Regions from separate parts of the Providencia sp. UF-183 genome, predicted to be linked through region 1. Evidence: riboswitches for the same ligand, from Rfam matches in the RefSeq annotation. Region 1 holds a riboswitch; the other holds the start of a gene.

The links. Region 1 has a riboswitch for thiamine pyrophosphate ahead of thiB (thiamine ABC transporter substrate binding subunit). Riboswitches for the same ligand answer to the same signal wherever they lie in the genome.
Region 2: another riboswitch for thiamine pyrophosphate. It lies ahead of thiC (phosphomethylpyrimidine synthase ThiC); the one in region 1 lies ahead of thiB (thiamine ABC transporter substrate binding subunit).

The regions. Positions count from the first base shown of each region.
Region 1 is NZ_JBSICD010000036.1:1,587-14,249, reverse strand. Features, by position in the region: gene rapA (RNA polymerase-associated protein RapA) at 1-2,905, opposite strand, end outside; gene AC4IFT_RS21535 (DNA polymerase II) at 3,290-5,641, opposite strand; gene thiQ (thiamine ABC transporter ATP-binding protein ThiQ) at 5,704-6,408, opposite strand; gene thiP (thiamine/thiamine pyrophosphate ABC transporter permease ThiP) at 6,401-8,005, opposite strand; gene thiB (thiamine ABC transporter substrate binding subunit) at 7,981-8,985, opposite strand; TPP riboswitch at 9,044-9,141, opposite strand; gene rppH (RNA pyrophosphohydrolase) at 9,255-9,788, shown strand; gene ptsP (phosphoenolpyruvate--protein phosphotransferase) at 9,793-12,039, shown strand; gene lgt (prolipoprotein diacylglyceryl transferase) at 12,206-12,663, shown strand, end outside.
Region 2 is NZ_JBSICD010000031.1:24,191-36,853, reverse strand. Features, by position in the region: gene AC4IFT_RS20900 (DUF1481 domain-containing protein) at 1-347, opposite strand, end outside; gene AC4IFT_RS20895 (HU family DNA-binding protein) at 437-709, opposite strand; gene AC4IFT_RS20890 (YjaG family protein) at 909-1,496, opposite strand; gene nfi (deoxyribonuclease V) at 1,571-2,242, opposite strand; gene hemE (uroporphyrinogen decarboxylase) at 2,351-3,415, opposite strand; gene nudC (NAD(+) diphosphatase) at 3,508-4,299, opposite strand; gene AC4IFT_RS20870 (ABC transporter substrate-binding protein) at 4,566-5,618, shown strand; gene AC4IFT_RS20865 (alkaline phosphatase family protein) at 5,651-6,466, shown strand; gene AC4IFT_RS20860 (ABC transporter permease) at 6,466-7,368, shown strand; gene AC4IFT_RS20855 (ABC transporter permease) at 7,358-8,182, shown strand; gene AC4IFT_RS20850 (ABC transporter ATP-binding protein) at 8,182-9,198, shown strand; gene AC4IFT_RS20845 (HAD family hydrolase) at 9,217-9,879, shown strand; TPP riboswitch at 10,123-10,235, shown strand; gene thiC (phosphomethylpyrimidine synthase ThiC) at 10,382-12,367, shown strand; gene thiE (thiamine phosphate synthase) at 12,351-12,663, shown strand, end outside.

The sequences.
Region 1 (12,663 bases):
ACTGATGCGTGACAATAACTAAGCGGATGGCATCGAGGCGCCATGTGGCTTGGTCAATATTAGTCATCAGTTGTTGGCGTTCTTCCTCGATAATATCCAGTTCTTCATCACGGATATTTGGGTTGACCGCTTTTAGCGCTTCTAAACGTGAAAGTTCTAAGGTTAACGCTTTATCAGCGGCATCTTTTGCGCTCTCAATCAGTAATTTCGCTTCTTTTTCAACCATCGGTTCAGACAAACGCAGAACGGAATGCACTTCGTTTTGTACTGCATTCACCAGTTTGCTCGCCATATGGCGGTTAATCGCATTTAATTGGCGGTTAAAACTTTCAAATTCAACTTGAGATGATAAGTTATTGCCTTTTAAATCAATTAATAAACGTACAGGTGTCGCGGGTAAGAAACGGCTGATTTGCAAGTTTTTTGGCGCTTGCGCTTCGACCACATAAATTAACTCAGTTAATAATGTGCCGACAGGTAATGCTTTGTTTTTCAATAAAGAAACTGCGCAGCTGCCCGTATCGCTCGATAACACTAAATCTAACCCATTACGGATGATCGGGTGTTCCCAGCTGATAAATTGCGTATCTTCACGGGAAAGCGCTTGCTCCCTATCAAACGTGATGGTGCAACCATCTTGTGGAAGACCCGGAAAATCAGGGACTAACATATAGTCGGATGGCGTTAAGATGATTAAGTTATCGCTCTTATCTTCCTGATTAATACCAACAATATCAAACAAGTTTAGTGCGAAGTTAACCAGCTCAGTGTCGTTATCGCCTTCACCAATTTCTTCTGCTAGCTGGTTACCTGCATCTCCGCCGTTCGAGTGCATTTCCAGCAAACGGTCACGGCCTTGTTCTAATTGCAGTTTTAAGCTGTCATGTTCGTCACGGCACGTTTTGATAAACTCATCAAACCCTTCAGTAACAGTCGGTTCAGCCATAAATTGCAGCAACGGTTGGTAGTATTTATCGTAAATGGCGCGACCTGTCGGGCAGGTGTGTTCAAAGGCATCTAAGCCTTCGTGATACCAACGGATAAGCACGGCTTGCGCGGTGTTTTCTAAGAAAGGCACATGAATGCTGATGTCACGGCTTTGGCCAATACGGTCTAAACGACCAATACGCTGTTCTAGCAAATCAGGGTTAAACGGCAGGTCAAACATGACTAACTGGTTTGCGAACTGGAAGTTACGGCCTTCTGAACCAATTTCAGAGCACAGTAATACCTGTGCGCCTTCTTCTTGAGAAGCAAAATACGCGGCGGCGCGGTCACGCTCTAACAGGGATAACCCTTCGTGGAAGACGGCAGCTCGAATCGCTTCACGTTCACGTAAAACTTGCTCTAATTGCAGTGCAGTCGCCGCTTTTGCGCAGATAACCAAGACTTTCTCATTGCGATTCGCGGTTAAAAAGCCCATCAACCATTCAACACGGGGGTCGAAGTTCCACCACGTCGCATTTTCACCTTCAAACTCTTGGTAAATTTGCTCCGGGTACAGCATCTCTTTGGCGCGAGTTTCGGTGTCTTTTTTGGTGCCCATAATACCCGCCACTTTAATTGCGGTCTGGTATTGGGTCGGTAATGGCATTTTTAACGAATGCAGCTCACGACGCGGGAAGCCTTTAACACCATTACGGGTGTTTCTGAATAACAGGCGGCTCGTGCCGTGTCTGTCCATCAGCATGTTAATTAGCTCTTGGCGAGCGGCAGTGCCATCTTCCGTTTCGAGATTAGCGGCTTTCAGCAATGGCTCAATATCTTGCTCTTTGATCAAATCATTGAGTAAGTTCTGTTGATCATTGGTCAGTTTATCGCCTGATAATAACAATGAAACAGCATCGGCGACTGGGCGGTAGTTATCCTGCTCAGCAACAAACTCCGCATAATCATGGAAACGGCTTGGGTCGAGCAGGCGCAATCGAGCGAAGTGGCTTTCTTGACCGAGCTGTTCAGGTGTTGCGGTTAACAGAAGGACTGAAGGAACGCTTTCTGCTAGCGTTTCAATTACTTGGTACTCGCGGCTTGGTGCAGCTTCACTCCATTGTAAATGGTGAGCTTCATCGACAACCATCATATCCCAGCCTGCTTCAACCAGTTGGTCGAAACGCTGCTTGTTGCGGCGGACAAAATCCAATGAACATAAGACTAATTGTTCAGTTTCGAATGGGTTATCGCTGTCGTGTTGTGCTTCGCTATAACGGCTATCATCAAACAGCGAGAAACGCAGGTTAAAACGGCGAAGCATTTCCACCAGCCATTGATGCTGCAAGCTCTCAGGAACGATGATAAGGACACGCTCAGCACGGCCAGCAATAAGTTGCTGGTGGATGATCATCCCAGCTTCGATGGTTTTCCCTAAGCCCACTTCATCTGCGAGTAAAACGCGTGGATTATGGCGTTTGCCTACTTCGTTGGCGATGTGTAACTGGTGTGGAATTAAACTGGCGCGTATGCCGCGCAGGCCTGTTGCTTGGTGCTTAACTTGCTCGCTTTGGAATTTACGGGCGCGAAAACGCAGTGCAAAGCGATCCATACGGTCAATCTGGCCTGCAAATAAACGGTCTTGGGGTTTATTGAAGGTCAATTTGCTATCGAGAAACACTTCTCTGAGGCTTACATCAGTTTCTTGCGTGTCTAAGCGCGTACCAATGTAAGTTAATAATCCTTTATCTTCTTCAATGCTTTCAACTTGAAGTTGCCAGCCATCGTGGCTGGTGATGGTATCACCTTCATTAAACATCACTCGGGTAATCGGCGCATCACTGCGTGAGTAAAGGCGGTTTTCGCCACTAGCAGGGAAAAGTAACGTTACCATGCGGGTATCGATAGCCACAACGGCGCCTAATCCAAGTTCGCTTTCTGTATCGCTGATCCAGCGTTGACCAAGAGTAAATGGCATAGATTTAACTTAATTCCATAAATTTGTGAGTTATTCTTAGATTTTTTTAGACAATTTTTATCAGAGTCTTCGCCCAGTGTTGGTGCAACTAATCATCTGTTGCACAAGGAAGAGTTCGATTTTTTGTAAAAATAGTCATTACCTGATGATTAATTATACACATTAATAAATTCAAATTGCAGTGGCTCACTGTCATTGCTTTAACTTCTTAGCGAAAAATACACTGAAGATAAGGCAAAAAGTGCTGATTGAATTATAACGAGTATTACTGATTATCGCGCATTATTTGTGCAGTCGAGCTGTGCGGATATCAAAGGGGCGTTATATTAATTCAACCGCGGCTTATCGTCACCTGTTAAAAAAGCATCAGTGGAATAATAAATTTTAGAACAACAGGGTAATTTGGCCTGTTAATAGGGTATCGAAGTCATCCTCTAAGAAAGGTAAGATAGCATCGGCTATTGGTTTGATTTGCTTAGAAATATAGTGTTCATAATCTGGCCTTGCTGTTACGATTTCGAGTGGTTCAGGCCCTGCCTGTGTGATGATATAGCTTATCCAACCCCCATTTTGGTACTGTAACGGGCGCTGTAATTTTATATTATAGTCATCTGCGGCACGTGCCGCGCGAACATGTGGTGGTACATTTCGTTGGTAATCAGTGAGTTTTCGACGTAAGCGTTTACGGTAAACCAAGCGGTCATCAAATTTACCTGCTCGAATATTTTGGATATATTCACGAATATATTCACGATACGATTGACGATGAAAAATTCGAGTGTAGAGCTCTTTTTGAAAAATTTGTGCAAGTGGCGTCCAATCTGAACGGATCGTTTCTAGCCCTTTGAATATCATTTTATCTTGGCTTAAACCCGCATAACGTTTTTTACTGCCCATTTCAGCGCCACGCACGGTTGGCATAAGAAAACGGCGATAATGTGTTTCGTACTCAAGTTCAAGCACACCTTCGAGCTGCCATTCATCCTTTAAATGCTGTTTCCACCAATCATTGACGTAATCACGAAGCGCATAGCCAATCTTTTGCGCTTGTTCTTCAGTGTGTTGCTCACGTAGCCAAACAAATGTGGAGTCTGTATCCCCATAAATGACTTGGTAACCTTGGGATTCAATCAATTGCTTGGTTGTACGCATGATTTCATGGCCGCGCATCGTAATTGAGGCCGTTAAGCGTGGGTCAAAGAAACGGCAGCCTTCAGCGCCAAGCACGCCAGCAAAGGCATTCATAATAATTTTTAGGGCTTGGGAAAGCGGTGCATTGTGTTCTTTTTTGGCTTTATCGCGCGCTTGCCAAATATGGCTAACAATATCGGGTAAACAATGGGTCGTACGTGAAAACCATGCTTGGCGAAAACCTTGCACAGAATGTTGTGGTTCAGGGTGAGCAAGTCCTTCAATCATACCTGCGGGGTCAATTAAAAAGGTACGAATAATTGATGGGTACAGGCTTTTGTAGTCCAACACTAACACAGAGTCATACAGCCCCGGTTGAGAATCCATCACAAATCCACCTGGGTTTAACTGCATCTTGTGCTCAGTTATATTTGGTGCAACGAAGCCAAGGCGATGTAACCGCGGAATATAAAGGTGGGAAAATGCCGCAACGGAGCCTCCCATTTTATCTGCTACTAAGCCTGTGACCGACGAACGCTCTTGCAAGAACGCCATGAGATCGGTTTTTTCGAATATACGGTGGACTAAAACGCAGTCTTGAATGTTGTAGTGTGCTAATGCGGGTTTATCGTGAGCAAAGCGGCGGTTAATTTCGTCCATTCGGTCGTAGGGGGTATCAATCGCCTTACCTTCCCCGAGAAGCTCTTGGGCGACAAATTCCAAACTAAACGAAGCAAAATGCCATGTCGCATTTTTGAGTGCATCAATACCGTCGATAATAAGTCGACCTTGGGCTGAAGCGAAGAAAACGCCTTGTTTGAAGCCGTGCTCCCGCCACTCAAGTTTTGTCCCTTGCCGCCCAAATAACAGCGGAATGCCATAGCGTTCTGCGTGTTTTTGCAAAACCTGTAAGTCGAACTGGATTAAGTTCCAACCGATTATGGCATCAGGGTCGTACTGTTGTAGCCATTCATTGAGTTTCTCTAGCAATTGAGGCCGGCTACTTGCATACACTAGGCGGTGAGCCGAATTTAATGCAGGGCCTTGCTCTGGGCCTAACATAAACACCACGTTGTCACCACAACCAGATAGCCCTATGGAATATAGCTCACCATGTTGGCTGGTTTCGATATCAAGAGATACCGCTTTAATTTTTGGTCGATAACCTTCACAAGACTTGAGTTGGTATTCACCGCGTGAATTACGAGAAAACCACACAGGCGCTGTAATAAATCGCTCCATTAAATAGCGTTCACAAGGGCGAATATCGGTTTCAAACAGCTCAACGCCGAATTCTTTACAGCTTTTTTCGATATTCTGTAATTGGCGATATTGGTGACAATAAATGGCGTAGACTTTTTCCCTTTGAAAGTCAGAGAGTTCAAGTAATCGATAGCTGACATTCGGTTGTTCATCTAAAAGATGCTGAACAATTGGTAGCTTTGAAGCCGATAAAAAGCCAACTGCTTTTTGATTGGGAATGGTTATTTTTTGCGGGTGTGTGTCTGTGAGAAGCCAATACGTGACCTCGACGCCTTGGCGGGTGTCTTTCCAGTGCCGGCTTAAGATAAAGCCTTGTTGTGCAGGGGGCATTAGTTGGGGCATTGGGCAACTCGGTTTGCTAAGTTACCCAATAATATACGACAGTAGTGTGAATTTATACAGTATTAATTGGTGTCGGTGACACGAAGCAGTGCAGAAGCTGCACTTTGCCCTTGTAATAAAGCTTGTGTATCACCGTCATAGGCAATTACACCATCAGAGATGACTAACGTTCTTGGGGCAATTTGCAGGGCGTCATCCACATTATGAGACACCATTAACAATGTGATGGATTTTTCTGCACAAACCGTTTTTAACAACATAAGCATTTCATGGCGCAGGGCAGGGTCGAGGGCTGAAAAAGGCTCATCAAGCAATAAAATCGGTTGATTGCGAACCAAACAGCGGGCAAGGGCGGCACGTTGGCGTTGCCCACCTGAAAGCTGTGCTGGCAAGCGGTCTAAGCACTCAGTTAAACTGACATGAGCCGCAATTTGCTCGACGACCTGCATTTGCGCCGAGTTCAATCGCAGGCTTGGCTGCAAACCGAGGCCGATATTTTGCCGTATCGTTAAGTGCGCAAATAAATTGTTTTCTTGAAATAGCATGGAAACAGGGCGCTGTGCTGGTGGCGTGAAGGTGTGATCTTGCCCATTAAGTTCTATTGTGCCTGTTTTGGGAAATTGAAAGCCGCTAATTAAGCTCAGTAACGTGCTTTTCCCCGCACCACTTGGTCCCATGATAGCGATACATTCCCCTGATTTTACTGAAAAATCAAACGACATCGTTAAGTTATCATATTGGTAATCTAAATTTGTCAGCTTAATCATGGTGTTTTCCTGAAATGCGTTCGAGCAGGCTAAATAAACAAAAACACAGCAATAGCAGCAGCATCGCAGTTACCGCGCCATCATTGGTGCGATATGCCCCAATTTGCTGGTACAAATAATAGGGAAGCGTGCGGAAATTTTCATTACCAAACAGGGCTACGATGCCGAAATCCCCCACTGAAATCACACAAGCAAATGCGAGAGCTTGGGCAATTGGTTTACGTAGTGCTTTGAGCTCAATAATTTTAAAGCGGTTAAACCCGGTGATCGCTAAGGATTGGCATAAAGGGTTATATCGCTCCGCGGTGTCTCTCATAGGGTTTTCGAGGACTTTTAAAGCATAAGGGATAGCCAACAGGGCATTGGTCATTATCACCAAGGGGTAGGGAGATTCAGGTAGCCCAATGGTTTCATTGAAAAAGATAAAAAAACCTGTTGCAAGGACGATCCCAGGCATCGCTAAAATAATTAAGCCGCTTAACTCAATCGCTTGTCCAAGTCGCACGGCTTGGCGTAAACGCAGCTCACGGCTACTCCAAAGCAGCATCAAGGTGAGAGTGACACAAACTACACCAGCGCAGAGCGCAATAAACAGCGATGTTCCTGTGGCTTGCCATAATGCAGGTTGCTGTAAGACCGATAATAGCTGCCCATTTAAACCATCGAAAACGACGGCAAGCAGCGGGGGGAGCAACAATAACATCGCCGCAGTAATTAACAAGCAATCACGAATACGGCGAAAAAGGTTATCTGCGGGGTCTACCCATTGTGTTTGCTGGCTAAAACCAACTGAAAATAAATTATTGATTTTTTGACAGATAAACATCAATCCAAGACAGAAAAATAATTGGATGAGCGCCAAAATTGTCGCTCTACCAAGATCAAAATCATAATTAAGCGCTTGATAGATTGCGAGTTCAATCGTTGTTGCCGCAGGGCCGCCACCTAAAGCGAGTACGGTGGCAAAGCTAGCAAAGCACAACATAAAGATCAGTGATGCGGTAGGGAGGATTTGCCTACGCAAATAAGGCCATTCTAAAATTCTAAATTGTTGCCACTCATTAAAGCCTAATTGCGCAGTCATTTGACGCTGTTCAATGGCGATATTTTCTAAGGATTGCAATAACATTCTTGTGGCGAGGGGCATATTAAAGAAAATATGTGCAAGTAAAATTCCTTTTAATCCGTAGGGCGAAAAGCTGTATTCCACCCCGAGCCAGTCGAAGGTTTTTGCCAGCCAACCTGTTTGCCCGTATACCGATAAAATCCCAAAAACAGCCACTAAAACGGGTAAGACAAGTGTCATCGCGCAGAGGCGTATAAATAATGTACGCCCCCAAAAACGACGACGGTAAAGTGCTCTTGCAAGTAAAATGGCAGGAAGCACGGAAAAAATAGCGGATAAAAATGCCTGCCAAAAGGTAAAGCCAATGACATGCCATAGGTAACTGTCGCTGATGATGTCATCAATGGCGATTTCAGGCGCAAAAAACCACAGCGCTCCAAAACTGAGAAGCGCTATCGCAATTAATAAACCGGAAGCAAAAGCTCCCGGTAATAAAGAGAGATTAATTAACGACTGACGGCGGTTTGCCATAAACGCGTCCAGTTTTGACGTTCTTTAGCCACTTCTTGTGAACTAAATTGTAAGGCTTTTTCTGGCAGAGGCAGTTGGTTATAAACCTCTGGCAGAGGGATATCAATCACCGGATACATCCAGTTAGTAGTCGGTAAAGTGTTTTGGAATTCAGGTGTTAAAACGAATTGTAAAAATTGCTTAGCGAGTTCAGGTTGTGGGCTGTTTTTCAACCTTGCAGCGACTTCTACTTGCATGTAATGGCCTTCATCAAACAAGGCTGCGGCGTAGTTATCTTTTTTGTCGTTGAGCATCTGGTAGCCCGGCGATGAGGTATAGCTCAGAACGAAATCTCCTTCACCTTTTAAGAATAAGCCGTATGCTTCGCTCCAACCTTTTGTGACCGTTAAGGTTTTTCCTGCCATTTTTTTCCAAGCATCTGCGGATTTATCACCATATAGTTTTTCAATCCATAACATCAGGCCAAGCCCTGGCGTGCTGGTGCGTGGGTCTTGGTAGATGATTTTCCAGTTATTTTCGCTATTTAATAGCGCATCCATACTTGTGGGCGGTTGTTGGATTTTATTTTTGTCATAAATGAAAGCGAAATAGCCATAATCATAAGGAATGAAAATAGAGCTATCCCATGCAATAGGTAATTTTAAGGCTGCCGTGTCAATTTCAGCAGGGACAAAGAGGCCTGTTTTTTCGGCGGAATCTAATAGGTTGTTATCTAAGCCTAAAATGACGTCAGCTTTACTTTTTTTTCCTTCCATTCTTAAACGGTTTAACAGCGCAACGCCATCCCCCAAGGCAACAATTTTTAATTCGCAGTCACACTGGGCTTCAAAATTCTTTTTAATTTGCGGACCCGGTCCCCACTCTGCGGCAAAGGAGTCATAGGTATAGACAGTTAGGGTTGGTTTCTCTGCCCATGCCAATTGACTTAAACCGAGTGCACTAAGGGTCAAAATCGATGCTATAATTTTGTTTTTAAACATGCTTTTTCCTGCGCTAAAAGAGAGTGACACAGGATTTGAGAGTGAACCGATGCAGGTTTGCAAGCGGTGGCTCAAATCCCTACGCCGGTATTAACCGGATCAGGTTCTACGGGTTATTTCTCAGCCAAAATAAATTTGGCACCCCGTTGAGACGCTCACTATTGTAGAGACTTCGGACATATCTGCAAACTGTATTGATATAGGTTTACCAGTTAGGGTATGTGTGAAACAATTAGGCATCTTTCAAATTTGGTTATTGGGGTAGTCGAGTGATTGATGATGATGGCTACCGCCCGAATGTAGGAATCGTAATTTGTAATCGGCAAGGGCAGGTTTTATGGGCTCGCCGCTATGGTCAACACTCTTGGCAGTTCCCTCAAGGAGGCATCAATCCGGGGGAATCACCAGAGCAAGCGATGTATCGTGAGTTATACGAAGAAGTTGGGCTACAGCGTAAGGATGTCAGGTTATTGGCATCTACCCGTAATTGGTTACGTTACAAATTACCCAAGCGTTTGGTGCGTTGGGATACAAAACCGGTTTGTATTGGGCAGAAACAGCGTTGGTTTTTACTCCAACTGCAATGTAATGATGCTGATATAAACGTGCAGCGCAGTAAATCGCCAGAATTTGATGGCTGGCGATGGGTCAGTTATTGGTATCCTGTCAGGCAGGTGGTTTCTTTTAAACGGGAAGTTTATCGCCGTGTTATGAAGGAATTCGCTCCAATTGTAATGCCTTTACAGGAACAAAAATTACCACAACGACCTGCTTTTAATAACCGTAGGCGCGGAGCAAAGTAAGCCTATGTTGATGCGTTTACGTGAAATTGTCGAAAAAGTTGCGATGGCGACAAGTTTGACCGATGCGCTTGAAGTATTGGTGGACGAGACCTGCAAAGCAATGCGAACTGATGTGTGTTCGATTTACTTAGCCGATCATCCCCGCCAATGCTATTACTTAATGGCAACCCGCGGGTTAAAGAAACCTAGCGGGATTGCTATTCGCCTTGGCTTTGACGAAGGCGTTGTTGGTGCGGTTGGGCGCCAATCTGAAATGCTAAACCTCGCTGATGCCCGTGAACATCCTCAATACAAATACCTTCCTCAATTAAAAGAAGAGCAACTTAAAGCCTTTCTTGGTGTCCCCATTGTTTATCGTCGACAACTACTTGGCGTGCTGGTGGTTCAACAGCGTGAGAAACGATTGTTTAATGAGACAGAAGAATCTTTTATGGTGACACTGTCGATGCAGCTCGCGGTGATCCTATCGCAAGCACAAGCCAAAGGAATTTTTGGGCAATATCGGCAAAATAGAATTAAAGCCATCCCTGTTTCTCAGGGAATTTCAATGGCCTATGGTTGGCAAGATACTTCGCAACCTTCTTTTGACAGTATCAGTCAAACCAGTGCCATTGATATCGACAGCGAAAAACAACGTTTAATCACGGCATTAGAAAGTGCAACAGCCGAGTGCCGGCGGATCAGCAAGCGCTTTATGGCGAGCTCTGCGAAAGAAAGTGCGGCAATTTTTGATCTTTATAATCACCTGCTTAGTGACCCCCAGCTTAAAAAACATTTATTTACTGCCATTGATGGTGGCGCAGCCGCTGAATGGGCTGTGAAAACAGTTATCGAAAACTATGTTGAGCAATTTTCTCGTTTACGTGATCTCTATTTAAGAGAGCGAGGCGCAGATCTTAAGGCGTTAGGCCAGCGCTTATTATTCCATCTTGATGATACGTTAACAGCGAATGAACAATGGCCTGAACGCTTTATTTTAGTGGCTGATGAACTCAGCGCCAGTGTGCTTGCTGAATTGCCAATGGAGCAACTAGCGGGTGTTATCGTACGTGATGGCGCAACACACTCGCACTCGGCAATTTTAATCCGAGCGATGGGTATTCCTGCCATTATGGGGGCGGATATTGAACCGTCTTTACTGCATAACCGCCATTTGATTTTAGATGGTTATCGTGGCGAAGTTTTTATTGAGCCCGAAAATCTAATTATTCAAGAATATCAGCAGATTATTGAAGAAGAAAACGTTATTAGTCGTTTGGCGGAGGGAACCTTAGAGCAAGATGCGACCTTAATAGGTGGTGAGCAGGTACAGATATACCTAAATGCAGGGTTGAGTCCGCGCTATGAGCAGCAAATTAATATTGGTGTTGATGGTGTTGGGCTATACCGCACAGAACTGCCGTTTATGCTGCATAATGGTTTTCCTTCAGAAGATGAACAAAAACAGCTATATAAAGAAGTTTTACAGCTATTTCCAACAAAGCCAGTCGTGTTACGTACCCTTGATATTGGGGCAGATAAACAGCTTCCGTATATGCCTATTAGTGAGGAAAATCCAAGCCTAGGCTGGCGAGGGATCCGCATTATGCTTGATCAACCTGAGATTTTTTTAATTCAATTAAGGGCAATGTTACGGGCTAATGTGTTATCAGGAAATTTACGGATTCTTTTGCCGATGGTGACGAGTATTAATGAAATAGATGAAGCTATTTCGTTAATAAAAAGAGCAAAAGAAGAGGTGGGGCAGTTGCTTGGGCAGCCAGTAAAAATGCCGCAGGTGGGCGTGATGCTTGAAGTACCTTCATTGCTATTTTTATTGCCAGAGATAAAAAAACGTGTCGATTTTATTTCTATTGGCACCAATGACTTTACACAATATTTACTTGCTGTTGACCGCAATAATACACATGTCGCGGCGCTATATGATAATCTCCACCCTGCAATTATTCGCTTTCTTGCGAAGGTCAGCGAAGAGTGTCAGCGCTTGGGGCTTCCTGTTAGTGTGTGTGGTGAGATGGCAGGCCAGCCACTCAGTGCTATGATATTAATTGCCCTTGGTTACCGCTCTTTAAGTATGAGTGGGCGGAGTGTTCCGCGGATGAAATACCTTATCCGCCAGCTTGATCCCGTGTTAATGTCTGATTTAGTAGGTAAATTATTAACCGCAGAGACAAGTGAAAGTGTTAGGAAGGAAGCTAGCCTCTTTATGGAAATTCACCGTCTAGGTGGGTTTGTTCGTGGTGGTATTTAGCTTATTTTCCCTGTTAGCCTGACGCTAAATTAGTCGAAAATGAATATATTCGAGTATAAGTCATTGTGTTTTTTGTTGTATGCTTTCGCGCTCTTCAACTAATTGAAGCGTATTGAATATTTTATGGCCAGCAAGGTGTTGGCTTAATCATTAAAAGTGGGGAACGATGAGTAACAGCTACTTAGCATTTCCGGAAATTGATCCTGTTATGTTCTCAATTGGGCCAGTATCGCTGCACTGGTATGGTTTTATGTACCTTGTTGGTTTTGTTTTTGCGTTATGGTTAGCGGGACGCCGTGCAGCAAAACCAAATAGCGGCTGGACTAAAAATGAAGTTGAAAACCTGCTATATGTTGGTTTTGTTGGTGTTTTTGTCGGTGGCCGCCTTGGCTACGTATTTTTCTATAATCTCCCTGTTTTCCTCGATGACCCGCTTTATCTCTTTAAAGTATGGGATGGTGGAATGTCCTTCCATGGCGGCTTAATTGGTGTTATTTGCGCCATGATGTGGTTTGCACATCGTACTCGTCGTCGTTTTCTCCAAGTTTCTGACTTTGTGGCTCCATTGATCCCGTTTGGTTTAGGAATGGGGCGTATCGGTAACTTCATTAATGGCGAGTTGTG
Region 2 (12,663 bases), on a different contig from region 1:
CGCCAACGTGTGATTTCATCCGTAGAAAGTGGGGTCTTGCTGCCATCCTGAGCACGCTGCATAAAAATAACGTCATTATTTTTATCGAAGCGTAACTGTTCTGTGATATCGCCACCTTGTTGATTCAAGATTTGGCTGCGAATTTGCCAGAGATTACCAGAACGGTATTCAAAGAAATTAACGGAAGTGTCTGTGCCTTTATAGGGGCTATAAACCACCATCAGGACAAGAGGTTGGCTTTTTGCATCGTTCAGCCGCCACATCCGAATGACGCCATCATCAGCAATAAACCCGCTTGCACTAAACTCTGGGAGTTTTGGCGCATTCGAGGAACAGGCGCTTAGCATTGAGAGAGCTCCCAATACCAGCAACCCTTTTTGAATAAACAAAAGGGGTAGTTTCTTACCCCCTCTGATAATTCGAGTATACAATGTACTTATTTTACAGCTTCTTTCAGTGCTTTACCGGCAGAGAAAGCTGGTACAGTTGTCGCAGGAATTTGGATCTCTGCTTTAGTTTGTGGGTTACGACCAGTACGAGCAGCACGGTGGCTAACTTTAAAAGTACCGAAACCGACCAGTTGTACACTGTCACCTTTTTTCAGCGTTTCAGAAATAGCATTCAGAGTAGATTCTAAAGCTGCTTTTGCCTGAACTTTGGTCAGGTCTGCTGATTCTGCGATAGCATCAACTAATTCAGTCTTGTTCATAAATTATCCTTACACAGTGTGTTTATCGTTTGCAAAGCATCGAGTGCGTCGGATATGCCAAATTGACAGCCCCTGATACACGCCCCCGATAGCCACTTCTTCTCGCCCCTAAATGTAGACCAGAGTAGGGGCAAATGTGAAGTCTTAGTACTCAGCATTACTGCGCTAAGTCACGTTTTCGATAACGAAAGCGTAAAAATTAGCCTAAAGTAATACCTATATTGCTCACCCCCGCTTCGCGAAGGTCAGATTTTAATCCTTTAATTAACTCTAAGTCGCGCTCTTCACAAGCTGCCAGTAAACGGAAAATGTCCCACTGGATATCCCACTCTTCTTCAATCGCAGGAATTTCTTTGAGTTCTTCTTCTGTCATTTCCCGCCCTGCTTGAGTCATTTCGAGCATGGCAACCGTACGAATGGAGGCTTCGCTAACCAATATCGCATGTTCAAGCGTTTCACCACTCAGTTTTGAGTGAATAACTTCACCCAATGCAATACAGGCATCAATAGCTGGATACACACCATACATATCGAAATCATCTGCTGATGGGATAATTTCTTCTAATTTTTCTAACTGACTGTCGAAATTGACTTTGCTATCTTTAATGACCAAAGTTTCCCAAACTAAATCAAGGATGGAACGATAAACTTTTGCATCGGCAAATTCAGTTTGCTGACAAAACATCTGAAAGTTGGGGTACATTCTTTCACATAGACTTGCCATGAAAGTTGTATGCTGCCAGCTTTCTAATTTTTCCAACCTCAAATGAATGGGATTTCTTAACATAATTTCTGACTCATCAATCTTAATACTTCGCAGTTTACCTGAAAATCTGTCAATGCCACATATTTTGCTGATAATTAGCTGATTTTCTCATTCATTCGCTTAAAAAACGTTCGATTTGATGCAATTCCGTCAGCAAAACGTGTTGGTTCAGGCAACCTATAACCTTTTAGACACTGTTTAACCCACTCTAAGGAAGACGAAAAACCGACTTTATGCCCCGGCGAAACATATAATGGTTTGCAGCGTTTTTTGCTCCGCAAGACCCAACCGAGTTGATTTTCACCTGCCATTAATGGCTGAACACTTTCGGGGGCTTCATCTAATTCGGCTGCATCGCCACATAAACGGCTTTTTGCTACACCTATCGTTGCCACATTGGCTTGCAAACCAAAATGGCAAGCCACACCAAAGCGCCTTGGGTGAGCAATGCCTTGCCCATCCACGAGAACTAATTCAGGCTTATGCTGTATTTTTCCCCACGCGGCCATTAAACCAGGTACTTCACGAAATGAAAGTAACCCAGGTATATAAGGCAGTTGAGTCGGTATGCGTGCGATTTGATACTCAACAAGCTCTAGCTGCGGCCAAGATAGAACTGCCACCACCGCACGGGTGATAGTGCCATCTTGTTCAAAGCCCACATCCGCTCCACCAATCAGTTTCACTGGTGGAAACTCATCTTGCAAAATGATTTTTGAGGCTTGGCTAACTTGTTCTTTTCGTAACTGTTGAGTATCTAAAACCATAGCGCATCCAATGCTTCGATACTGAATTATTCTTAATCATAGATGATAATGGTGTACTTACAAGGTTCCATAAATACACCACAAATCAAGAACATCAAGAAATGATGATTACTGGTGATATTGACGAGAGAAACGGTGAACCGCATCAACAAATGCGCCTGCATGCTCAGGTGGTACATCCTGATGGATACCGTGACCTAAGTTGAATACATGCCCTTCGCCGTGACCAAAACCAGACAGGATATTTTGCACTTCGTCTTCAATACGTGCAGGTGGTGCATACAACATAGAAGGATCCATATTGCCTTGCAATGCAACTTTATCCCCCACACGACGACGTGCATCAGCAATTTCTGTTGTCCAATCAAGACCTAATGCATCACAGCCTGTTGCCGCCATTTCTTCTAACCACTGACCGCCACCTTTAGTGAATAAGGTAACAGGCACTCGACGACCATCATTTTCGCGAATTAATCCATCGATAATCTTATGCATATAATTCAGTGAAAACTGTAAATAATCACGTTTAGTTAATACACCGCCCCATGTATCAAAAATCATGATGGATTGAGCGCCCGCACGAATTTGCGCATTTAAGTATAAAATAACGCTATCCGCCAGTTTATCCAGTAATAAATGCAGTGTATTCGGGTCTTCATACATCATTTTTTTGATTTTAGTGAACGCTTTGCTACTGCCACCTTCCACCATATATGTCGCCAATGTCCATGGGCTTCCAGAGAAACCAATCAGCGGGACATTTCCTTCAAGGGCTTTACGAATGGCGCGAACCGCGTCCATCACATATCCCAGCTCCATTTCAGGATCGGGAATTGGGATGTTTTTCACATCTGCCGCACTGGTGATAGGCTTTTGAAAACGTGGGCCTTCGCCTGTTTCAAAATACAACCCAAGCCCCATAGCATCAGGGATAGTTAGGATATCAGAGAATAAAATTGCGGCGTCTAATGGAAAGCGACGTAATGGCTGAAGTGTCACTTCGCACGCAAGCTCAGTATTTTTGCACAGAGCAATAAAATCACCAGCCTCGGCGCGCGTTGCTTTGTATTCAGGCAAATAACGCCCCGCTTGACGCATCATCCATACCGGGGTCACATCTACAGGCTGACGTAGCAGAGCACGTAGATAGCGGTCATTTTTTAACTCAGTCATTATTTACTCCATTATTATTAGTGGCCGCCGCAAATGGCTATAAGCAAAGATGGCTATTGTAACATGTAAAAGGCAACAATATCAGCGCACTGCTATTTGTCCGATTCGTACTCACTTTGACGGCACAATGCGACTGTATCCTCAATTAAGCGCCTTGCGATGGTATCCCCAGGCGGAATAAGTGGTAAGTCATTGTAATGATACCAATTTGCGCTAACCAGTTCGTTCGGATCAACCTGAATATCACCGCTCTCGTAATCCGCAAGGAAACCCATCATTAAGGAGTGAGGGAACGGCCATGGCTGTGAGGATACGTAGCGAATATTTTTCACTTTTATTTGGCTCTCTTCCATGACTTCGCGCATAACGGCTTCTTCTAATGTTTCACCCACCTCAACAAAGCCTGCCAATACGGTAAATAATGGGTTTTGAGAATGACGTCGGTGCTGTGCCAAGAGAATATGGTCATCACGGCGGATCCCCACGATAATGCAAGGGGCAATTTGCGGGTAGTAACGCTCATGGCAATGATCACACAAGCACGCCCATTCCGTCGCACTATGGCGCATGGCGGTACCACAATAGCCACAATAGCGGTGGGAGCGATAGAATTCCGCCAATTGCACGCCGCGCCCAGCTAGGCGAAATAAACCTTCATCCTGCGCGGCAACAACCCGCGGAGATGCCATATCGGATGGCATTTTTTCCGCGATCAGCCAGACAATTTCCCCTTGCCATTCACCGATTGGCGTCGCACTTTTACCTTCTAATGAATAGTCTTTAGCACTGCCGCGTGGAATGTCCCCTTTCGGTAACCACAGCCGACCAGCGAAACAGACGAACCACCAGCCACTTTCTGTTCCTACTAACGTTAATTTATTCATTTTCTCTATCTTTTTTGGCTTTTCATTGTTGATAAAAAGGTTGTCGATAAAAAAATCAGTTTCGAATCACACAATACACTTCTTTGACACAATGTCATTCAAACGTTTGTTTCATTTTCTATCCCTGTCAATTTTGACACTTTTTAGACAGTTCATCCCCTAAAATGTCTAAAAACTGTCATAAAACGGTCAACTCACTGTCACTTATTAAAATTAGGATGCTCAGTAACCAATCTGGTTCACCGTTCCTCAAAAGTGAGAAAACAATGAAAACTATCGTTCCTGCGATTTTACTATCACTGACCGCATCCAGTATGACATTTGCTGCGGATGCTAATTTAACAGAGTTGATCAATGCGGCGAAAAAAGAAGGGCAAGTTTACAGCGTTGGGATGCCTGATTCTTGGGCAAACTGGAAAGGAACTTGGCAAGATTTAGCCACGCAATATGGCTTAAAACACCAAGATACAGACATGAGTTCTGCACAAGAAATTGCCAAATTTGCCGCCGAAAAAAATAACGCAACAGCAGATATCGGTGATGTTGGTGCTTCATTTGGCCCTGTCGCGGTGCAAAAAGGGGTTACTCAGCCTTATAAACCAACCACATGGTCACAAATCCCTGATTGGGCAAAAGATAAAGACGGCCATTGGGCGTTAGCCTATACCGGTTCGATTGCTTTTATGATTAATAACGACTTAGTCAAAGATGCGCCAAAAAGTTGGGACGACTTACTGAAAGGTAAATACAAAGTCACCGTGGGGGATGTTGGAATTGCAGCGCAAGCCAATAACGCCGTTTTAGCCGCTGCATTTGCCCGTGGTGGCGATGAAAACAACCTCAAACCCGCCATTGAATTATTTGCTGAGTTAGCGAAGCAAAAACGCCTATCCGTTAATGACCCTACTGTTGCAAACATCGAAAAAGGTGAAGTGGAAGTTGGGATCTTATGGGACTTCAACGCCTTGAATTATCGCGATCAGATCAACCGCGATCGCTTTACGGTTGTGATCCCATCCGATGGCTCAGTAATTTCTGGCTACACCACGATTATCAATAAGTTTGCGAAAAACCCAAATGCGGCCAAGTTAGCGCGTGAATTTATTTTCAGTGATAAAGGCCAGTTGAACCTTGCTGAAGGCTATGCACGCCCAATCCGCGCACAATACCTGACATTACCTGATGACGTTAAAGCCAAATTGCTGCCAGAAGCACAATATAAAAATGTTCAGCCAATTAAAGATGCTGAAGGCTGGGAAAAATCATCGCGTAATTTACCAAAAATGTGGCAACAACAAGTTCTGATCCACCAGCAGTAATCGAATTTGTTGAATTTAGGAATAAAAGTCTGATGTCTGAGAAAGTCATACTTGTTGTCCTAGACGGTTTAAGTTATTCAGTAGCCCATCATTGCATGGGCTATCTCAATGGACTCATCAAAGCCGACAGCGCAACACTTTACCAATTGGAGTGCGAACTCCCTTCCATGTCTCGCCCGTTGTATGAGTGTATTTTAACGGGTGTACCACCAGTGCAAAGCGGGGTCGTCAACAATGAAGTTGTACGTTTATCCCACTTTGACAGCATTTTTTCTCTCGCGCGTCTTGCGGGTAAAACCACGGCCGCTGCCGCTTATTATTGGGTGAGCGAGCTCTATAACCGCGCACCCTTTGTGGCGACTCGAGACCGTTTTACGCATGATGAGCTACTTACTATTCAGCACGGCTGCTTTTACCAAGCAGACAGCTACCCCGATGACCATCTCTTTCTGGATGCAGAATATTTGCGTAGTCAATTTAACCCTGACTTCTTATTGATTCACCCAATGAATATTGACGATACAGGGCATAAGTTTGGGTTTGATTCACCCCAATACCGCAATGCAGCTCGCCACGCAGATATTATTTTGTCGAATTACATCCCGACGTGGATTGAACAGGGGTATCAAATTCTTGTCACTAGCGACCATGGCATGAACAACGATCGCAGCCATGGCGGTACACTCTCCGAAGAGTGTCTAGTTCCGCTATTTGTCATCGGTTCAAAGTTTGCCCATCAGCCTTGCGATATTCAGCAAATCAATATTTGTGGCACGGTCTGCCGTTTATTGGGCATCGACCCACTCGATAAATCGGTATGTGATGCACTATTACAAGGAGATGCATAATGGCTGACCTGACTGCACCCTACGAGCAAGCCCAACCACAGCTAGGGAAAATGGCCATGTTAAAAAAAACTTTTGCCCGTTTTCATTGGCGCGCGGCATTATTATTGCTGCCCTTTTTTGTGCTGTTTGGCCTATTTCAAATCGCCCCGATGATTTGGGTGCTTATCAACAGCTTTATCTATGAAGAAGCCTGGTCCTTCAGTCATTACCTTGAGGTGTTTACCAATGATTTTTACCTGCAAGCCTTCGAAAATACTTTATGGTTATCACTAATTTGTAGCGTAGTCGGTTTGTTTATCGCCAGCGTTACCGCCTTTTCTATCTACAAGATGCAAGGCAAGGTGCGTCGAATGATGATTTCATTCACCACCATGGCAAGTAACTTTAGCGGCGTTCCCTTAGCTTTCGCGTTTATCATTATTTTGGGCTTTAATGGCGCAATCACGTTGCAGCTCAAAGCATGGGGAATTATTGAAGATTTTAATATCTATAGCGCCAGCGGATTAATGCTGCTGTACGTCTATTTTCAAATTCCACTCGGTGTGTTGTTGCTTTACCCAGCCTTTGATGCCCTCAAACCTGAATGGGAAGATGCGGCAAAAACCATGGGGGCCAGCAAATTAACCTATTGGTTAAAAGTCGCGATTCCGGTGCTTTCCCCTGCTTTACTCGGCACGTTTATTATCTTAATTGCCAATGCGATGGGCGCGTATGCCAGTACTTATGCGTTAACCAGCGGTAACTACAACCTTGTGACCATCCGTATTGCCAGTTTAGTGTCTGGTGATTTATTCCTCGAACCGAATATGGCGGCGGCATTATCCGTCCTGCTTATCGCTATCTTAGGGTTTATCACTGGGATCCATCATTGGTTAATCAAGCGGAGCTACCATGCAAAATAACAATGTGATTAGCCCAGTAATAACCAATAAGAATGCTGGTTTATGGTTTCATAAGTTAGTGTTAATCAGTATTGCCAGCTTATTAGCGTTGCCGATTATTGCCACGTTTTTGTATTCCATTGCCAGTTCTTGGGGAGCAACCGTATTACCCGATGCGTTGTCCATTAAATGGTATCTGCAATTATGGCAAGACCCGCGCTTTTTAATGGCATTTGGTCGTTCGTTGATTATCTGTTTTGGCACACTGTTAATCAGCACCTTGGTCATTTTACCGATGACATTTGCGGTGTTTTATCGCTTTCCCAAGCTAAAAGGATTGATGGATTTATTGATTATCCTGCCTTTCGCTATCCCACCAGTGGTGTCATCTGTCGGTTTATTGCAAATTTTTGCGGACGAACCATTTATGTTAGTAGGCACGCCGTGGATCTTAATTGGCACCTATTTCACCATCACGTTGCCATTTATGTACCGCGCCCTCGCCAACAGTTTTCAAGGAATTAACTTACATGACCTGATGGATGCTGCGCATTTATTGGGTGCGAATACCTTTAACGCTTTCATGATGATTGTGTTACCAAATATCCGCAAAGGTATGTTGGTTTCATTATTAATTTCATTTTCATTTTTAATGGGTGAGTTTGTGTTTGCCAATATTTTAGTGGGAACACGTTATGAAACCTTGCAAATCTACTTGTTCAATATGCGCCAAACCAGTGGGCACTTCACTTCCGCGCTGGTGATGTCTTACTTCTTATTTACGTTATTGCTGACGTGGTTAGCGATGCGTTTGAATCGTTCAGGAGATGAATGATGAGCTATGTAATTGCTGAGAATTTAACAAAATCCTTCGGGTCAAATCAGGTCTTTGCGGATATTCAATTTACCATTGAAAAAGGCGAATTTATCACTCTATTGGGGCCGAGTGGTTGTGGGAAATCCACTTTATTACGCTGTATCGCAGGCCTCGAGCAACCGAATAGCGGTGAGCTTTATATTAACCGTAAAAATATTACCCATCAGCCTGCCCAGCAACGTGGCGTGGGTATGGTGTTTCAAAGCTATGCACTTTTCCCCAATATGACCGTCGCGGACAATATCGCCTTCGGCTTAAAAATGCGTAAAATCGATAGAAACGAAAGAGCTAAAGCCGTTGCAGAAGTTATCGAAATGGTTGAGTTGCAAGGAAAAGAACAACAATTTCCTCACCAATTATCCGGCGGGCAGCGCCAACGCGTCGCACTGGCAAGGGCGCTAGTGATGAAACCGCAAATTTTGTTACTCGACGAGCCGTTATCCGCCCTTGATGCGCGCATTCGTAAGCATTTGCGCCAGCAAATTCGCCATATTCAGCGGGAGCTTGGACTCACGACGATTTTTGTTACCCATGACCAAGACGAAGCGATGATCATGTCCGATAGGATCTTTTTGATGAATAAAGGGCAGATCGTACAAAGCGATACGGCAGAGAATATTTATACCCAGCCCGCCAACGAGTTTGTTGCTCGCTTTATGGGCCACTACAATTTGGTGGATGCTCACAAAGCCAACGCAATGTTAGGCGTCAATTTACAAGGCACCCTCGCTATCCGCCCTGAGTCTATTTATGTGAAAGAAGCAGGTCGCCAGTATGGTAGCCATATATCACACCCTGTCGATGCCGTGATTTTAGACCATCAACTACTTGGCAATATTATTCGTTATAGTGTTAATACCCCCGCAGGGGATATGACGGTAGATTTGCTCAATCGCTCCTCTGAACGTTTATTTGAACCCGGCACCCGCCTTGAGTTAATGTTTAATAAAAATGAAATTCGTGCACTTAGCTAATCATACGATAGGAATATAATGCAAAACAAATTAGCCATTTTTGACTTAGATGATACGTTGATTCAAGGGGATAGCAGCGTATTGTGGACGCAATATCTGTGGGATAAGCAAATTATCCGTGACCCACAGTTTGTGGAAGCCGATAAAGCCATGATGGCGCAGTACAATGCAGGAACGTTGGATATGCCAACTTACCTGCGCTTTAACCTGCAAACCCTCGCTGATATCAAAACGGAGCAAGTGGATATCTGGCTGGATGATTTTGTGCAAACCGTGATTTTACCGAGGATCTACCCTGATGCGATTCAAACGATCGCCCACTACCGTGCCAAAGGGATCCCAATTATTGTGATCTCCGCGAACGTTTCATTTATTGTCAAAAAGATCGCAGATCAACTCAATGCCGATGTCGCGATGGGCATCGATATTAAACAGCAAAATGGCTGCTACACCACTGAAATTGACGGTATCCCGACCTTCAAGGAAGGCAAAGTTAAACGCCTTATGGATTGGGTTCGCCACCAGCCAATCACCGATGCGTATGTGTATTTCTACACCGACTCTGCCAACGATCTCCCAATGTGCCAATTCGCCGATGAAACGTTTATCGTTAACGGTGACCCACGCCTTCTCAAAGTCGCCAATGAAAATAATTGGCCGCAATATCAGTGGAATTTATAAACCTTATTTTTAATTTTTAATTTTTGAGGTTTTAGGTTTTAGGTTTTAGGTTTTAGGTTTTAACTAACTTGCCTTTCAAAGGTTCCTCTAAATTATTCGTGCTAGAGGAAGGCGGCAAACTAAGATATCCCTAGGAGCATACACAAGTATGTGACTAGGGTAACTTAGTGCAGCCAACGCACCTATCGCGCGAAGAATGACGAGGAAAAAGCTTGAGAATCACAGGAAGCTCTCTATACTGATTAATTCTTGTCGGAGTGCCTAGTATGTGAAAACATCAGGCTGAGACCGTTAATTCGGGATCCGCGGAACCTGATCGGGTTAATACCCGCGAAGGGAACAAGAGTAATCACTCAGCGCCATTTTTGCCATTTTCCGTTTGGTGAAAATTTAAACGCAACGTCTTTTTATTACTCCTCCGAACTCCTGACAAGCAACTTTCTTTCGATAAACCCGCTTGGTGCGTTTTGCATCATAGCCGTGACAATGTCAGGAAATTGCTATGTCCAATATTACAAATAATGTTATCCCGACCGCTGATTTATCCCCACAAGCTGCACCTGCTCGCACACGTAAAGCCCAACGTGACGCCGCTGAAAACTTTATCAACACAGTTTCTGGCGTTTCATTTCCCAATTCTGAACGTATTTATCTCCAAGGTTCGAGAGACGATATCCAAGTTCCGATGCGAGAAATCCAGCTTTCTCAAACCCTTATTGGTGGCGACAAAGACAACCCGCAATTTGAAGACAACGAACCCGTTCCTATCTACGATACTTCTGGCCCTTACGGCGACCCAACATCAGAACTCAACGTCCACAAAGGTCTGAAAAAAATTCGCGCTCCGTGGATAAACGAACGCTCAGACACCACCAAAGTAGAAAACTTAAGCTCTGATTTCACGCAACAGCGACTTGCCGATGCAGGCCTCAACCACTTGCGCTTTAACAACCGCCCACACCCATTAAAAGCACAAGTCAACAAATGCGTCACCCAACTTCACTACGCTCGTAAAGGCATCATTACCCCAGAAATGGAATTTATCGCCATCCGCGAAAATATGGGTCGTGAACGTATTCGTGGCGAAGTTCTACTGCAACAACATCCGGGGCAAGGCTTTGGGGCTAATTTGCCCGAAAATATTACCCCTGAGTTTGTTCGCCAAGAAGTCGCCGCAGGTCGTGCCATCATCCCTGCTAATATCAATCACCCTGAATCTGAGCCGATGATTATTGGCCGTAACTTCTTGGTGAAAGTGAACGCCAATATCGGTAATTCGTCGGTCACTTCATCCATCGAAGAAGAAGTGGAAAAACTGATTTGGTCAACACGTTGGGGCGCAGATACCGTCATGGATTTGTCCACAGGCCGTTACATCCATGAAACACGTGAATGGATTTTACGTAATAGCCCAGTCCCTATCGGCACAGTGCCAATCTACCAAGCCCTTGAAAAAGTCAACGGCGTAGCGGAAAACCTAACGTGGGAAATGTTCCGCGATACGTTATTAGAGCAAGCAGAACAAGGCGTTGACTACTTTACTATCCACGCTGGGGTCTTGCTGCGTTACGTGCCAATGACCGCTAAACGCTTGACGGGCATTGTCTCACGCGGTGGTTCTATCATGGCAAAATGGTGCCTCTCCCATCACCAAGAAAACTTCCTGTATGAAAACTTCCGTGAAATCTGTGAAATTTGTGCCGCTTACGACGTTTCCTTATCATTAGGTGATGGCTTACGCCCAGGCTCAATCCAAGATGCAAACGATGCTGCACAATTTGCCGAGCTTCATACCCTTGGCGAGTTAACCAAAATTGCGTGGGAATATGACGTCCAAGTGATGATTGAAGGCCCCGGCCATGTCCCGATGCAGATGATCCGCCGCAACATGACGGAAGAATTGGAACATTGCCACGAAGCCCCATTCTATACCTTAGGCCCACTTACAACCGATATTGCACCGGGTTATGACCACTTTACCTCAGGTATTGGCGCAGCAATGATCGGCTGGTTTGGCTGTGCAATGCTCTGTTATGTAACACCAAAAGAGCATTTGGGCTTGCCGAACAAAGATGACGTTAAACAAGGGCTTATCACCTATAAAATTGCAGCGCACGCAGCTGACCTTGCCAAAGGCCACCCCGGTGCACAAATTCGCGACAATGCTATGTCGAAAGCACGTTTCGAATTCCGCTGGGAAGACCAATTTAACTTGGCATTAGACCCCGAAACTGCACGTAAATACCACGATGAAACCTTACCGCAAGCCTCAGGAAAAATTGCCCATTTCTGCTCAATGTGCGGTCCGAAATTCTGCTCGATGAAAATTTCCCAAGAAGTGCGTGATTACGCAGCCCAAAAAGAGGCAAACGAAAAAGAAGCGGGTATGGAGCAGATGTCTGAAGCCTTCCGTGCCCACGGTAGCGAGCTATACCATGGCGCAGAAATTGTGAACGCAGAGGTCGCTGATAATGAAAAAATCGCCTAATGCTATTGTTGCGCCAACATCACCTTTTCCAGAGACCGAGCAATACCTCGGCCTTTACCCTGTTGTTGATTCCGTTGAATGGATTGAACGCCTGCTTAGTGCAGGTGTTTCCACCCTCCAATTACGCATCAAAGACAAAGCAGATGCTGACGTGCGTGATGATATCCAAAAAGCTATTGCTTTGGGTAAAAAACATAACGCACGGTTATTTATCAACGACTACTGGCGCTTAGCCGTGGAGTTTGGCGCCTACGGCGTACACCTTGGCCAAGAGGATTTGGAAACCACTGACTTGC